DNA from 2 places in the Bradyrhizobium sp. ORS 86 genome. Region 1 is predicted to be linked to the other one. Evidence: riboswitches for the same ligand, from Rfam matches in the RefSeq annotation. Region 1 holds a riboswitch; the other holds the start of a gene.
What was found. Region 1 has a riboswitch for glycine ahead of gcvT (glycine cleavage system aminomethyltransferase GcvT). Riboswitches for the same ligand answer to the same signal wherever they lie in the genome.

Region 1 (7,844 bases):
GTGATGTCGCACAGCCACGTTTCCAGCCGCTTGAACAGCGCGTGATAGCCCTTGGCCTGGTCCGCCGGCGCGAACGGATGCAGATTGCCGAATGCCGGCCAGGTCAGCGGGATCATCTCGGTGGTGGCGTTGAGCTTCATCGTGCACGAGCCAAGCGGGATCATCGCGCGATCCAGCGCGAGGTCGCGGTCGGCAAGCTTGCGCATATAGCGCAACAGCTCGGTCTCGGAGCGATGGGTGTTGAACACCGGATGAGTGAGGAAGGCACTGGTGCGCTTCAGATCCTTCGGCAGCGCCTCGCGCGCGCCGGCCTCGATATCGGCATAGCTGAGCTTGCCGCCGAACACGCGCCACACGGCCTCGACGGTCTCGGGCGTCGTAGTTTCGTCGACGGCGATGCCGAGCGTGGTCTCGCCGATGTGCAGGTTGATCCGCTCCGCGAGCGCGCGGGCGACGAGCTCGCTCTGTTTTGCGCCGACCTCAACGGTGAGCGTATCGAAGAACGCCTCGCTATCAGGCGCGAAGCCGAGCTTGCGCAGGCCCGCGGCGAGCACCGTGGCGCGGCGATGCACCGACCGCGCGATGTGCATCAGGCCTTCGGGGCCGTGATAGACCGCATACATCGAGGCGATGACCGCAAGCAGCACCTGCGCGGTGCAGATGTTGGAGGTCGCCTTCTCGCGGCGGATGTGCTGCTCGCGGGTCTGCAGCGCGAGCCGGTAGGCAGGCAATCCGCGCGAATCCACCGACAGGCCGACGATGCGGCCGGGCAGCGAGCGCTTCAGCGTATCACGCACCGCCATGTAGGCGGCGTGCGGCCCGCCATAGCCCATCGGCACGCCGAAGCGCTGCGCCGAGCCGACAGCGATGTCGGCGCCGAGCTCGCCGGGCGAGGCGAGCAAGCTCAGCGACAGCAGGTCGGCTGCGATGATCGCAAGCGCGCCCTTCGCGCGCAGCGATGCGATAGCGGGCCTGAGGTCGCGCACCGCGCCCGACGTGCCGGGATATTGCAGCAGCGCACCAATGACGTCGGCCTTGTCGAGCTCGGTCAGGGGATCGCCGACGATCAGGGCCCAGCCCAACGGGGCGGCGCGCGTGCGCATCACCGCCAGCGTCTGCGGATGCACGTCCTTGTCGACGAAGAAGGCCTTCGCCTTCACCTGCGAGTGGCGCTCGGCGAGCGCCATCGCTTCCGCCGCCGCGGTCGCTTCGTCGAGCAGCGAGGCGTTGGCGACATCGAGCCCGGTGAGATCGCAGACCATGGTCTGGAAGTTGAACAGCGCTTCGAGCCGGCCCTGGCTGATCTCCGGCTGATACGGCGTGTAGGCCGTGTACCAAGCCGGATTTTCCAGAATGTTGCGCTGGATCACGGTGGGCAGAATGGTGCCGGAATAGCCCTGGCCGATCAGCGAGGTGAAGGTCTGGTTCTGCGCGGCGAGCTCGCTCATATGCGCCAGCGCCTCGGGCTCGCTCAGCGCACGTCCGAGATCGAGCGGCGCCTTTTGCCGGATCGACGGCGGCAGCGTCTCGCTCATCAGCGCTTGCAGGCTCCGGGCACCGACGGTTTCGAGCATCGCGTCGATGTCGCGAGGCGATGGGCCGATGTGACGGCGCACGAAATCGGTGGCGGCTTCGTTGCTCGGCTTGAAGGGCGCGTTCATGGGCTGATCCTCATTATTCGCCGTCACACCCCGCGAAAGCGGGATATCCAGTACGCCGGGACATCAGTGATGAAGCTGAAGCGCTGCGGCGTACTGGGTCGCCCGGTCCAGTGCGCAATTGCGCACAAGGCCGGGCGACGACAGCGAGTGCGTGGTCGAAAATCGGTTCATTCACTCATTCACTCAGGCGGTGTGCGCGGCGTAGGCGGCCTCGTCCATCAGGCCGTCGAGCTCGCTCTTGTCGGCGATCTTCAGCTTGAAGAACCAGGCCTTGCCGCCGGCATCCGAATTGACCAGCGCGGGGTCGGCCGCGAGCGCCTCGTTGACCTCGACGACCTCGCCGGTGATCGGCGCGTAGACGTCGGAGGCGGCCTTGACGGATTCGACGACGGCAGCGGCCTCGGCCTTCTTCAGGCTGCGGCCGACCTTGGGCAATTCGACGAATACGACGTCGCCGAGCTGCGATTGCGCATAGTCGGTGATGCCGACGGTGGCGACGTCGCCCTCGATGCGGAGCCACTCGTGATCGGAGGTGTAGAGCGTCGTCATGGATGTCCTCTAGCGTTTATAGGTGTTGGGGACGAAGGGCGTTGCGGCGACCTTGAGCGGCAGCCGCTGACCGCGCACTTCGGCGAATACGGTGGTGCCAATGGCGGAAAGGGCGGTGGGCAGGTAGCCCATCGCAACGGGCGCATTGAGACTCGGGCCGAAGCCGCCCGAGGTCACCTTGCCGATTGGCTCGCCTGAGCCGGCGTCGGCAAACAGCACAGCGCCCTCGCGCACCGGCGCGCGGCCGTCGGGCTTGAGGCCGACGCGGCGACGCGATGCGCCCTGCGCGAACTGCGCGAGGACCTTGTCCGCGCCCGGAAAGCCGCCGGCGCGGGCGCCGCCGCTTCGGCGAACCTTCTGCACCGACCATTCCAGCGCGCCCTCGACCGGCGTCGTCGTGGTGTCGATGTCATGACCATAGAGGCAAAGCCCGGCCTCGAGCCGCAAACTGTCGCGCGCGCCGAGCCCGATCGGCAGCACCTCGGGATTGTCGAGCAGGGCGGTGACCAGCGCCTCCACCTTGTCGGCGGGCACGGAAATCTCAAAGCCGTCTTCGCCGGTGTAGCCGGAGCGCGAGACGAAGCAGTCGGTATCGCTGACGCGGCGCGGGCCGGCGTCCATGAACTTCATCGAACCGACATCGGCGCAAAACTTCGCCAGCGCCGATTCGGCCTTCGGTCCTTGCAGTGCGATCAGCGCGCGATCGGCCAGCGAGACGATCTCGCAGGTGTCGGAGAGATGCGCGCGCAGGTGAGCCTCGTCCTCGGTCTTGCACGCGGCGTTGACCACCAGGAACAGATGATCGTCGAAATTCGCGACCATGAGGTCGTCGAGCAGGCCGCCGTCATCGTTGGTGAACTGCGCGTAGCGCTGCCGTCCGGGCGCAATGCCCAGGATGTCCTGCGGCACCAGCTTCTCCAGCGCCAGCGCCGCGTCGGCAACCTTGCCGGATTTGGGCTTCAGCACGAGCTGGCCCATATGGGAGACGTCGAACAGGCCCGCCTGGCTGCGGGTGTGCAGGTGTTCTTTCAGGACGCCGGCCGCGTATTGCACCGGCATGTCGTAACCGGCGAACGGCACCATCTTGGCCCCACGCGCGAGGTGCAGCGCGTGCAACGGGGTCTGCTTCAGCGGGGAATGATCGGTTGCAAGCATCACAGGGCCCTTGCGGTTCCCGCCGAGGACCCATTCCCCTTGAGAAACCTGCAGAAAGCCCCATCTGTCGCTTTGCCTGAGAGTATTATCCCGTCGGCGGACGCGTCGGGGCCAAGCCCGTCAACGCCTCTTTCCAGATGTCAGACGTCACGCGGTCCTTTTGCCTGAGAGTTTCCGGGGCGGTTGCTCCTTCGGCGCCGGCAAGGCCGGTCTCTCCCGACGTGACTTAACAATAGGTAGGACAGAACCACGCCTTCGCCAAGGCTGTCAACGCGGCCCAAGCTGCTATCAACGGGCTTTGTGCTCCTGCGGCAAGCCCATGATCCGCCTGCACAGTTTCTGGACACCGCGGCTGGCAATGTCTAAAAGCGTTCGGCCGGAAATTGACGTTATTTTGCGCCTGGCCGGCCCATTTTCCGATTGGATGAACATGAGCAGCGTCAACGACATCAGGGCGACATTTCTGAATTTCTTCAAGGAAAACGGTCACGAGATCGTGGCGTCGTCGCCGCTGGTTCCGCGCAACGACCCGACCTTGATGTTCACCAATGCCGGCATGGTGCAGTTCAAGAACGTCTTCACCGGTGTCGAGAAGCGGTCCTACCAGCGCGCCACAACCTCGCAGAAATGCGTGCGCGCCGGCGGCAAGCACAACGACCTCGACAACGTCGGCTACACCGCGCGCCATCTCACCTTCTTCGAGATGCTCGGTAACTTCTCGTTCGGCGATTACTTCAAGGAGCGCGCGATCGAGCTTGCCTGGAACCTGATCACTAAGGATTTCGGGCTGAAGAAGGACAAGCTGCTCGTTACCGTCTATCACACCGACGACGAGGCGGCAGGCCATTGGAAGAAGATCGCGGGCTTCTCGGATGACCGCATCATCCGCATCGCGACCTCGGACAATTTCTGGGCGATGGGCGATACCGGCCCGTGCGGTCCGTGCTCCGAGATCTTCATCGATCGCGGTGAGCACATCTGGGGCGGGCCTCCGGGCAGCCCTGAGGAGGACGGCGATCGCTTCCTCGAGTTCTGGAACCTGGTCTTCATGCAGTATGAGCAGGTGACGAAGGACGAGCGCGTGGCGCTGCCGCGTCCCTCGATCGACACCGGCATGGGGCTGGAGCGCATGGCCTGCATCCTGCAGGGCGTCGACAGCGTGTTCGAGACCGACCTGTTCCGCCATCTGATCGATGCCGCCGCGTCCGCGCTCGGGCATGGACCGACCGAGCAGACCGTCGCCTCCTACCGGGTGATCGCCGACCATCTGCGTTCGTCGGCGTTCCTGGTCGCCGACGGCGTGCTGCCGTCGAATGAGGGCCGCGGCTATGTGCTGCGCCGGATCATGCGCCGCGCGATGCGCCATGCGCAGCTCTTGGGCGCGCAGGAGCCGCTGATGCATCGCCTGGTGTGGGCCTTGGTGCGCGAGATGGGCCAGGCCTATCCGGATCTGGTGCGCGCGGAGAGCCTGATCGAAGAGACGCTGCGGTTGGAAGAGACCCGCTTCCGCAAGACGCTGGCGCGGGGACTCTCGATTCTCGACGAGAAGAGCGCGGGGCTGAAGAAGGGTGACATGTTCGACGGCGATACCGCCTTCACCCTCTACGACACCTATGGTTTCCCGCTGGATCTGACACAGGACGCGCTGAAGTCGCGCGGCATCAGCGTCGACCAGGCGGCGTTCGACGATGCGATGAACCGGCAGCGCGAGAAGGCGCGCGCCTCCTGGGCTGGCTCGGGTGAGGCGGCGACCGAGAGCGTTTGGTTTCCGCTGCGCGAGAGGCTCGGCGCGACCGAATTCCTCGGCTACGAGACCGAGAGCGCGGAGGGCGCGGTGATCGCGCTCATTAAGGATGGCACCGAAGTCGACAGCCTCAAGGCGGGCGAGACCGGCGCGATCGTGCTGAACCAGACCCCGTTCTACGCGGAGTCCGGCGGTCAGGTCGGCGACATCGGCGTGCTCACAGGCGAGGGCGTCACCTTCCGTGTCACCGACACGCAGAAGAAGGCCGGCGATCTGTTCGTGCATCTCGGTACCGTGGAGCAAGGCACGCTGAACGTCGGCGCTGCGCTGCAGCTCGAGGTCGACCATATCAGGCGTTCAGCGATCCGCGCCAACCACTCGGCGACGCATCTGTTGCACGAGGCGCTGCGCCAGGTGCTCGGCGACCACATCGCCCAGCGCGGCTCGCTGGTTGCGCCTGACCGGCTGCGCTTCGATTTCGTGCATCCGAAGCCGATCACGGCGGAGGAGCTCGCACGTGTCGAGGACATCGCCAACGACGTCGTGCTGGAGAATGACGAGGTCATCACCCGCATCATGGCCGTCGATGACGCCCGCGAGGCCGGCGCCCGCGCGCTGTTCGGCGAGAAGTATGGCGACGAGGTCCGCGTCGTCTCAATGGGCAAGAGCGCCCGCGAGCATGGCCAGAACGCGCTCGGCTGGTCGGTCGAGCTCTGCGGCGGCACCCATGTGCGCCGTACCGGCGACATCGGCCTGATCTCGGTGACCAGCGAGAGCGCGGTCGCCTCGGGCGTGCGGCGCATCGAGGCGCTGACGGGCCGCCATGCGCGCAGGCACGCCAACGACACCATCGCGCTGGCCAAGACCGCCGCGCTCGAACTGCGCACCACCATCGAGGACGTGCCGGCGCGCATCACGGCGCTGATGGAGGAGCGCAAGAAGCTCGAGCGCGACCTGTCGGATGCCCGCAAGAAGCTCGCGATGGGCGGCGGCGTAGCGTCGAACGGCGCCGGCGGCGTCCGCGAGGTCGGCAACGTCAAGCTGCTGGCGCGTGCGATCGAGGGCGTCGAGACCAAGGACCTCAAGAGCCTGGTTGACGACGGCAAGAAGCAGATCGGCTCCGGCGTGGTTGCGATCGTCGGCGTCACCGAGGACGGCAAGGCCGGCATCGTGGTCGGCGTCACTGCCGATCTCACCTCGCGCTTCAACGCGGTCGAGCTGGTGCGCAAGGGCTCCGAAGCCCTCGGCGGCAAGGGCGGCGGCGGCCGACCCGATATGGCGCAGGCCGGTGGTCCCGACGGCGCCAAGGCGAACGCCGCGCTGACCGCGATCGAGCAGGCGATGGCCGGGGCCTGACAGGCCCGGCCGCGCCTCAGCCTTTCCGCAGGAACACGTAGTCCGCGGTGTAGGGCGCGCTCTTCAGCGCGCCGGCTCGGTCGCAGGCGCCGTTGAGCTGGCCGCCCGACGTATTGATCCGCTGCACGGTGGTGACGCCGGTGAGCACGCCTTCGCCACGGCGGGAAATCACCTCGAGCTTCAGCCAGGGAATATCGGACGCGGTGGCACCCGGCGCATCGCCGGCGGTGCGGGCGGTCACGGCGCTGCCGTCGACATGCTCCCAGTTCGGCCCGGCATAATGCCGGCCGACGGTGCGGCCGTCGGCGATCAGGGTCGCGATCGGCTCGCGGAACGACCAGCCGAGCTTGCCGTCGGTGACCGGCTTGCACTCGTAAACCTGCACGCCCTCGGCGTGGACGGTGAGCACCGCGGTCTCGCCCGGCGCCGCGACGCCGGCGGGAAGGGGATCGGCGGCGAGCGCCGCCGACCCGGTCAGCAACAGCATTGCGAGCGTCGCGCCTTTGAAGAGGGCCATGATAACGCTCGCCGCCAACAGTCCGGAAACGGCAGCCCTCAGGCCGCCATCGCCTTCACGAGGTTGTCGGACACCTTGTCGAGGAATCCGGTGGTCGACAGCCAGCGCTGGTCGGCGCCGACCAGCAGCGCGAGGTCCTTGGTCATATACCCGTCCTCGACGGTGGCGACACAGACCTTCTCCAGAGTCGAGGCGAACTTCGCCAGCTCGGGGTTGTTGTCGAGCTTGGCACGGTGGGCGAGGCCACGGGTCCAGGCGAAGATCGACGCGATCGAGTTGGTCGAGGTCTCCTTGCCCTTCTGATGCTCGCGGTAGTGGCGGGTCACCGTGCCGTGGGCGGCTTCGGCCTCCACCGTCTTGCCGTCGGGGGTGAGCAGCACCGAGGTCATCAGGCCGAGCGAGCCGTAGCCCTGCGCCACGGTGTCAGACTGCACGTCGCCGTCATAGTTCTTGCATGCCCAGACATAGCCGCCGGACCACTTCAGCGCCGAGGCCACCATGTCGTCGATCAGGCGGTGCTCGTAGGTCAGGCCCTTGGCGTCGAATTCCTTCTTGAACTCGCGGTCGAACACGTCCTGGAAGATGTCCTTGAAGCGGCCGTCATAGACCTTCAGAATCGTGTTCTTGGTCGACAGATAGACCGGATAGTTGCGCATCAGACCGTAATTGAACGAGGCGCGGGCGAAGTCGATGATGGAGTCGTCGAGATTGTACATCTCCATCGCGACGCCGGCGCCGGGCGTCTTGAACACTTCCTTCTCGATCACGGTGCCGTCCTCGCCGACGAACTTCAGCGTCAGCGTGCCCTTGCCCGGGAACTTGATATCGGTGGCACGATACTGGTCGCCATAGGCGTGGCGGC
Region 2 (7,844 bases), 790 kb from region 1:
GTCACCGATGGCGTCTTTTCCATGGACGGCATCGCCGCGAATCTACCTGGGATCTGCAATCTCGCGAAACGCCATGGCGCCCTGGTCATGGTCGATGACTCTCATGCGGTAGGCTTCATCGGCCCAGGCGGACGCGGTACACCAGCCCTGCACGGGCTCGAAGACCAAGTCGATATCCTCACCGGCACCCTCGGTAAAGCGCTTGGCGGCGCATCGGGTGGGTACGTCTCGGGCCGCCATGAGATCATTGCATGGCTGCGGCAGCGAGCACGCCCATACCTATTCTCGAATTCATTGATGCCGGCGCTGTGTGAGGCTTCGCTGGCTGCCATCGACTTGGCAGAAAGGGCGGACGATCTGAGGCAGAATCTCACGGCCCGCACGTATCAGCTTCGCAAGGGCTTGAGCGATCTAGGATTTCAGGTCTCTGGCAGCGATCACCCCATTGTACCCGTGATCACCGGAAACGCGGCGATCGCCGTCCAAATTGCTGACTTCTTAGCGGCGCGCGACATCCTTGCCGTTCCATTCTCGTATCCTGTGGTACCGCAAGGTGCTGCGCGAATTCGCATGCAAGTAAGTGCGGCGCATAGCGCAGAGGACATAGAAAGGGTGCTCGCTGCATTTCAGTCCGTTAGGAGCTCAATTTGAAAATGCGCCGGCATCGGTTGCAACTTGCCAATAGAAACAGGAACTTAGCACGACTGTCGATTCATGATTCTCATCCAACGAGCAAGGATCTGGGGCAGCCTACGACAGTTAGATTGGGGTAGGATTGTTGTTACGGCTCAAGTTCGCGAACCGGAGCGCCGAACTCATAGTAGCTTTGAGCAAGGACAAGCGCGTAGCAACGAACTAGGTATCTGCTCTGCTCGCTTTTGTGACGCGGACCGAACGAATCGGAGCTCGCGCGCGTCCTCAAGCTACGTGTTGTTATCAGTTTCACCAGTGACGCCTGCGATCTCCCGGTGGCGGGAGCTCATCGCCCAATTTCCCTTTGTTCAGGCCGCATCCGTACGACCAAGACAGCCGCGTTGGATGATGCACGCCAATCTATTGCATGGCAAATTGACTAAGCTTCATGACGACGCTCTCAGCATCTATGGCTGAGAGCGTCGTCTCGCGACCTGCGCAAGCCTATAAGCAAACAACCAAGATCTCGGCTATGCTGTGCCGTCGCCTTCTGTCCTGATGGCCTCGGCAACCATCTCAGCTGTTACCGCAGACAGTGTCCAGCCGAGATGCCCATGGCCAGTGTTGTAATAGATATTCGGTTTTTTGCCACGGCCAACCCTCGGCAACATGCTGGGTGTCATGGGTCGCAAGCCCGCCCATGGCACCACCTGCGCGGTCGAAATCCCCGGAAAGAACCGCTCTACCCAGCGCACCAGAGGCCTAATTCTGTCCGCCCGTATGTCGCGGTTCTCTCCATTGAACTCAGCAGTCCCCGCGACGCGAAACCGATCCGCTCCAAGTCGACTTGTGACGATCTTGGCCGCGTCGTCGAGGAGGCTGACGTGTGGAGCGGCATTTTGGCTAGCTTCGTCCGCCAGATCCACCGTGATGGAATATCCCTTAACGGGATAGATATTCACGCGGTCCCCAACCATCGAAGCAATCCGGCGGCTGCCGATCCCGGCACAGATGACAGCTCTTTTGGTACCAAGTTCGTTCCTGAGCGCGCCTTCTTGCCAGCATATGCGCACACCTTCCAAATCCGCTCGTACGTCGCAGATCTGCGCTCCGAAAACGAAGCGAACGCCCTTTCGCTCGCAAGCCGCGGCGAGACCGCGAGTGAATTTGTGAATGTCGCCAGTCGAGTCGGACGGCGTGAAGAATCCACCGTAATACTGGCTCTGCAACGTAGGTTCTATCACCCGCATCTCGGAAGGGGTAACCGGACGTCGCTCCAGTCCGCCCTCCGTCAGCAGGTCGTTCACCCGAGCAGCCGCATCGAATTCGGCTTTGTTAGAGTAAACGTGCAAAATCCCTCGCCGCTCCAAATCAAAGTGGATACCCTCCCGGTCGGCAAGATTAAACAGATGTTGTCGCGCCGCAATCGCAAGTCTTGTCGTCTCGATCGTGTTGCGACGGTAGTGCCGAATCTGACCGATGAACTCGGCCAACCAGGTATATTTGTGAAAGCTCGGACTCGGATTCAGTAGCAAAGGTGCGTCTTTGCGCAGCATCCATCTGAGGCCTTTGATAATAGTCCTTGTGCTGTTCCAGACCTCGGCATTGCTTGCGGATAATTGACCGCCATTGGCAAACGACGTCTCCATTGCGGGATAACGAAGCCGGTCAAAGACCGTAACTGAATATCCACGGCTGGCTAGCGCATATGCAGTAGTTACTCCGGTGATACCAGATCCAATAATGCTGATCGTGCTCATCGTGTGCTCCAAGACAGGGTGAACGGTGCAATGGCTTAGCCATAGCTCCGCCCCAAATCTGTCCGTGCACCTGAGAGCTTGCTCCGCAATCGCAATGACAGCGGTCCCCTTCGGTGGATGCCCGGTTGGCACCTCTCTCCAGATTGTCCTAGGCGTGCAGTCCTGGGCCTGAGAGTTTCCTTGGGGAGTTGCTCCGTCGGCGGCGATGGGCCTATGGGCTCAACGCGCTCTCCCGCACACCGTCATAAGACATGAAAACATTTTCAGGCGTGCTGCGCTATGTCAAGCCATCGCATATCGTCAAAGGCCAAAAAGCCGAGCTGAGGGATCGCGCGATGACCAGTCCTCCAAACTTGGCATGAACTAACAGCTCCCGCATGGGCGGATGTTCGGCCATGGTAAGCTAAAGCAGTTTTGCCAATCATTGCTGGTCGGTATGCTGCCGCTTTCCATCGCTGAACATGGCAAAGCGCAGCAATGCTGCGTATGCGTTCGAGAAAACGCACGATGCCGACGGGAGGGCGAGTCTAGTCTGCCTAGACAATCAACACCTCGACGGATTGGTACACGCCGCAAGAATTCGGCCGGCCCGTTGGAATCGTTGTCGTGAGCGAGCCTCCTATGCCGTCATGCGCCCCGAAGCCGGCGAGTGTCCTGCTTGAAACGAAGGAACCTTTGCGATGAGGCACGCCGTTTTTGTCTTCTGCATGGTCCCCGAAAAGGATCCAGTGGCGGCTCACGTTCTGAATGCCTTGAAAGCCGAGCGCATCCTTATTCCAACTGGGGCTGAGATTGACGGGCATCCGGTGCTCAAGATTCCGGGCTTGCTGGATACGACGATCTCGATCGTGACAACCGACGAGTACGTGAGTAACGATTATGCGCGTTACGTACCAACCTTGAACCACTGCTTTGGTGACGCCGATGTTATCGGTATCGTGAATTGGCACGAGGGCGCCAATGCGCCAAATGCAATCTTCACAGTGCAAACGACGGGCGATCTGGCGACTGGCACTTTCAGTCCGGTCGACCCTCGGATCACGCGCGGGCTTCTTCTCGCCATTGAAGACGAGCGTGTTGCCTCTGGTCTCCACGAGTTTCAGACCTACTTAGAGGCGACGCATTGGTCGGGCGTCAAAGCTGGCAGTTCTGGTACTCGTCTCGCTGAGCTAAAACCGTCGACCATCGATATCGAAATCGGGAGCTCGCCAGCGGACTGGACGAACCCTCTTGCCGCTCGCGTGTTAGCGCGAGCTCTTCTGCGTACCTTCGATCGCATGGAAGACCCGGTGCAGTCGGTCCTTTGCCTTGGCGGCATTCACTTCGAGCCAAGCTTCACCAGGGCGGTATTGCAGCCCCGCGATGGGCTGCCGATGGCAGCAAGCCATGTCCTTCCAAACCATTGGCTGGTGTCGGAGGGGTATGATCACGAAAGCCGCTTGGTGGATCTGAAGGCTTGCGCAAATTCGATCGTCGGCGGGGTCCAAGCCATCGTCTATCATGACAAGCTTAAGGCCGCTTACAAAGGAGTGGCTCGCTTGCTGGCTGAGGAACTCGGCGTTCCGCTGATCTCGCACAAAAAAATACGCGCGACTCCCACGGATACGGAAGTCGTGGAATGAGCGCGCGTACCCCAGCGAGATCGATGAGAATGTTTCCTCAAGTAGAAAGCATCTCGTTCAGGGGGCGGGATGTTCCTTGACGTGTCTCCTACGCTACGACGACCGTGCGATGCTTAACCAGGAACGTTCTGCATCCAAAAATGAGGCTTGATTGCCAATGTAGGAAGGACTGTCCTTCAAAGGAAATCGTGAAGATCAGTCTAGATGGTCAAACTTGCCATGAAAGCGTTCGCCGAACACACTGTCAGAGTCCTGATCGAATTTCGTATCTGTTGCCCCCCCAAGCTAGGGGTGCTTGTTGGAGAAAAGCTATGACCGCTCGTGATTGTACCGTCACAACGATTCCTTACGTTCCGTTTTCGCAAAGGGAGTACGAAGATCGGGTCGAGCAAGCGCGGCGTTTGATGAAGCAATACGCGTTCGACGCACTTCTGGTGACCTCCGAATACAACTTGCGCTATTTTGTCGGCGAGATTAGCTCCACGCCCCATCAGACCACCCGACCGCGCTTTCTCCTTATCCCCTTGTCTGGCGATGTTGTCGGAATTGTTCCTACCGGGATCGAGGAGTTTTACAAAGAAACGACTTGGGTAAAGAATTGCCGAAGTTGGCCCAGTCCAAATCCAGAGGACGAGGGCATTTCCACGCTTATCAAAGCGTTCCGTGATTTGCTGCCGAAGCATGCAAAAATCGGGACGGAGCTCGGCGCCGAAAGCAGGCTGGGCATGCCTGTGGCAGACTTCCTACGTCTCGTGGACGCGATCAAGCCACAGACGTTCGCCGATGCATCGGATCCGATTTTTACTCCCTTACGGATGATAAAGTCACCTGCGGAGATCGATCGAATTCGTATTGTGAATCGGATTGTTTCGGAAGCATTCGACAATCTGGCCCCAAAGTTACGCCACGGAATGACAGAACGAGACGCTTGTCGTCTCTTTGAACTCGAATGCTTCACTCGCGGTGCCGACAAGACCACTAGGATCCAGGGTGTCTCTGGACGTGGTGGTTACACGCGTTACTACGGTGCTCCATCCGACAAAGTTCTCTCTGATGAGGATCTACTTTTTATCGATGCTGGCTGTTTGTTCGATTACTATTGGAGTGACTTCGATCGACACTATTCCTTCGGCGCACCTGATCCGCATACGGAAAATGCCTATCGAGTCGTTTGGGACGCAACGGAGGCAGGCATCGCCGCGGTTAAGCCTGGAATCCCGATCTGCGATGTTTTTGCCGCAATGTCAGATGTGCTGAGTGGCTCAAAGAATCGAGGCAAAGCGACCACGATCGGGCGGATGGGTCATTCAATGGGCCTCTGGATGCCGGAGCCACCTTCGGTTCACCCCGACGATAAGACGATTCTAGAGCCGGGTCTGGTGATTAATATCGAGCCAAGTACAGCTTATCCTTCTTATTTCGACGGTTCACCGAAGGTGATGGTCCACGAAGAGGTTGTTGTTGTGACGGACAATGGCGTAGAGTTGCTCACGTCTCGCGCTCCTCGAACAATACCTGTCGTGGGCAAATAACTCGATGCCCCGCCCCGAAAGTGCTCGTGAAGCGGGAATCATCAGGTTGGTGCGCATCGCCGCACCAACCGGTTGAACCTCCATGAATGTCGTCGGGTCCCGCTGACTGCAAGGCTGGTTTGAACTTGACTAATGGAGCGCCGAGCTATCGCCGAAAGTTGGTGACGGAGGGAATCGGAAAGGCGGCATATCGTGGGGGTGCTTGACGCCTCCACTTCTCCACCGAAGGAGCGATATGCCGTGTCCAAAGATAACATCATCAAGCTGATTCAGCCAGGAAGCGTCGCCGATCAACTCACAGAAGTCTTGCGCAACGGGCACGTGCCCTTCTCGCCCCGAGGACTTTCTCGGTAAGCATGCCGATTTGAAGACCGCGGACGGCCACCAGCGCGTCGTCCGCCACGGTCACCTGCCGGAGCGCGAGGTGATGACCGGTATCGGTCCGGTCGCTGTCCGCCAGCCACGTGTGCGTGATCGCGAGGCGGATGCCACCGATCCCGACCGCATCCGGTTCTCTCCGTCGATCCTGCCACCCTACATGCGCCGTTCGAAGTCGATCGAGACGCTGCTGCCGATCCTTTACCTGAAGGGTATCTCGACTGGCGACTTCTCGGAGGCGCTGGCTACGCTGCTCGGCAAGGATGCTGCCGGGTTGTCGGCGTCCGCCATCGGTCGGCTGAAGGATGGCTGGCTCGACGAGCACACCGCGTGGCAGAAGCGCGATCTGTCGGCGAAGCGCTACGTTTACATCTGGGCCGATGGCATCCATCTGGAGGCACGGCTCGAGGACGAAAAGCAGTGCATCCTCGTGCTGATCGGTGCGACGCCGGAAGGCCGCAAGGAACTGGTCGGCTTCACCGATGGTACCCGCGAGAGCGCGCACGACTGGCGCGATCTGCTGCTTGATCTGAAGCGGCACGGGCTCGACGTGCCTCCGCGGCTCGTCATCGCCGATGGCGCACTCGGCTTCTGGAAAGCCGCCGGCGAGGTCTGGCCGAAAACGCGCGAGCAGCGCTGTTGGGTGCACAAGACTGCAAACGTGCTCGCCAAGCTGCCGAAGAGCCAGCAGCCGAAAGCCAAGCGCGCGTTGCAGGAGATCTGGATGGCTGAAACGAAGCTCGCCGCCGAGCTGGCGTTCGACGCCTTCATCGAGAGCTACACGCTGAAATACGAGAAGGCGGCCGACTGCCTGAGCAAGGATCGAGACACGCTGCTCGCATTCTACGACTTCCCGGCCGAGCACTGGAAACACTTGCGGACGACCAACCCCATCGAAAGCACCTTCGCCACCGTGCGCCACCGCACCATCCGATCGAAGGGTTGTCTGTCGAACGGGACCGCGCTCGCCATGGTCTTCAAACTGGTCGAAGGCGCACAGAAACGCTGGCGCCGTCTCGATGGCCACAACCAGTTGCCAAAACTCGTTCTTGGTGTGACATTCAACGACGGGATCGAGGTCATCGCCAAGCCGACCGACCGTCAGCCCATAACCGCCGCCGCCTGACCGGCCCCGCCGTCACCAAAATTTGGCGATAGCTCGGAGCGCCGTGCAGGAATCGCGCGCTTCCGATTACCCAACTGAACCCTGATCTCCTGGTAAGACTTTCGTGGATTGAGGCGTGACCATCACGCGCTGAGTTGGCGCGATTGTCACTATTATCACTTTTCGGACTGCATTCCTCAACCGCGTTACCGAAACGAATGTCGCCGCGCCCGCCTCTCAACACTTTGGCGGTTAAAAATAATAGCACAGCGATCGATCCGGTCGGAGGAAAATGTGCTCGATGCGGGCGCACGAGGGTAGATGCAGGATTGGAAACAGCCGAGCCAGGAAGTCACTAATCGATGCCTTTGACCAAGGCACCATACTGAACAATAGAACTGCATCGCAAAACGGCTGCGCAACGCAGGAAATTGCCAAATGCGATCCGAAATACGCCGAAAATCCTCCTCCGCCCTAGGTATGTTGAAGTGTATGGGCAACTTTCAAACGATGAGCGCGCTAGGACTTAGGACGGGCTTTCAAACCGGTCGAGGCCGCTCTCGTAGATGACCGCTGGACCGCCTGTCAGCGACGAGGCGCCACTGCCGGTGCGGTGGCGCTGTTTTCCGGCGGTGTAGCTATCCGCTCGATGGTGCCAGGCGGCGCCAACGGTCTGTCGCGCAAAAAATTGATGCCAACGCCACCTCTGGGAGACAAGAATGATCGATCTGCTTAGCGATACCGTAACCTTGCCAACTCAGGAGATGCGGCAGGCGATGTTCAAGGCGGAAGTGGGCGACTCCGGGTACGGCGA

Region 2: another riboswitch for glycine. It lies ahead of P6U25_RS09930 (D-amino acid dehydrogenase); the one in region 1 lies ahead of gcvT (glycine cleavage system aminomethyltransferase GcvT).

The regions. Positions count from the first base shown of each region.
Region 1 is NZ_CP120699.1:2,970,809-2,978,652, forward strand. It holds gene gcvP (aminomethyl-transferring glycine dehydrogenase) at 1-1,661, opposite strand, end outside; gene gcvH (glycine cleavage system protein GcvH) at 1,845-2,210, opposite strand; gene gcvT (glycine cleavage system aminomethyltransferase GcvT) at 2,220-3,365, opposite strand; glycine riboswitch at 3,508-3,595, opposite strand; gene alaS (alanine--tRNA ligase) at 3,796-6,465, shown strand; gene P6U25_RS13405 (DUF3455 domain-containing protein) at 6,482-6,982, opposite strand; gene P6U25_RS13410 (NADP-dependent isocitrate dehydrogenase) at 7,021-7,844, opposite strand, start outside.
Region 2 is NZ_CP120699.1:2,185,777-2,193,620, forward strand. It holds gene P6U25_RS09925 (glycine C-acetyltransferase) at 1-651, shown strand, start outside; gene P6U25_RS09930 (D-amino acid dehydrogenase) at 1,164-2,393, opposite strand; glycine riboswitch at 2,449-2,538, opposite strand; glycine riboswitch at 2,541-2,638, opposite strand; gene P6U25_RS09935 (D-aminoacyl-tRNA deacylase) at 3,074-4,015, shown strand; gene P6U25_RS09940 (M24 family metallopeptidase) at 4,327-5,547, shown strand; partial or broken gene P6U25_RS09945 (IS256 family transposase) at 5,740-7,051, shown strand; gene P6U25_RS09950 (GntG family PLP-dependent aldolase) at 7,750-7,844, shown strand, end outside.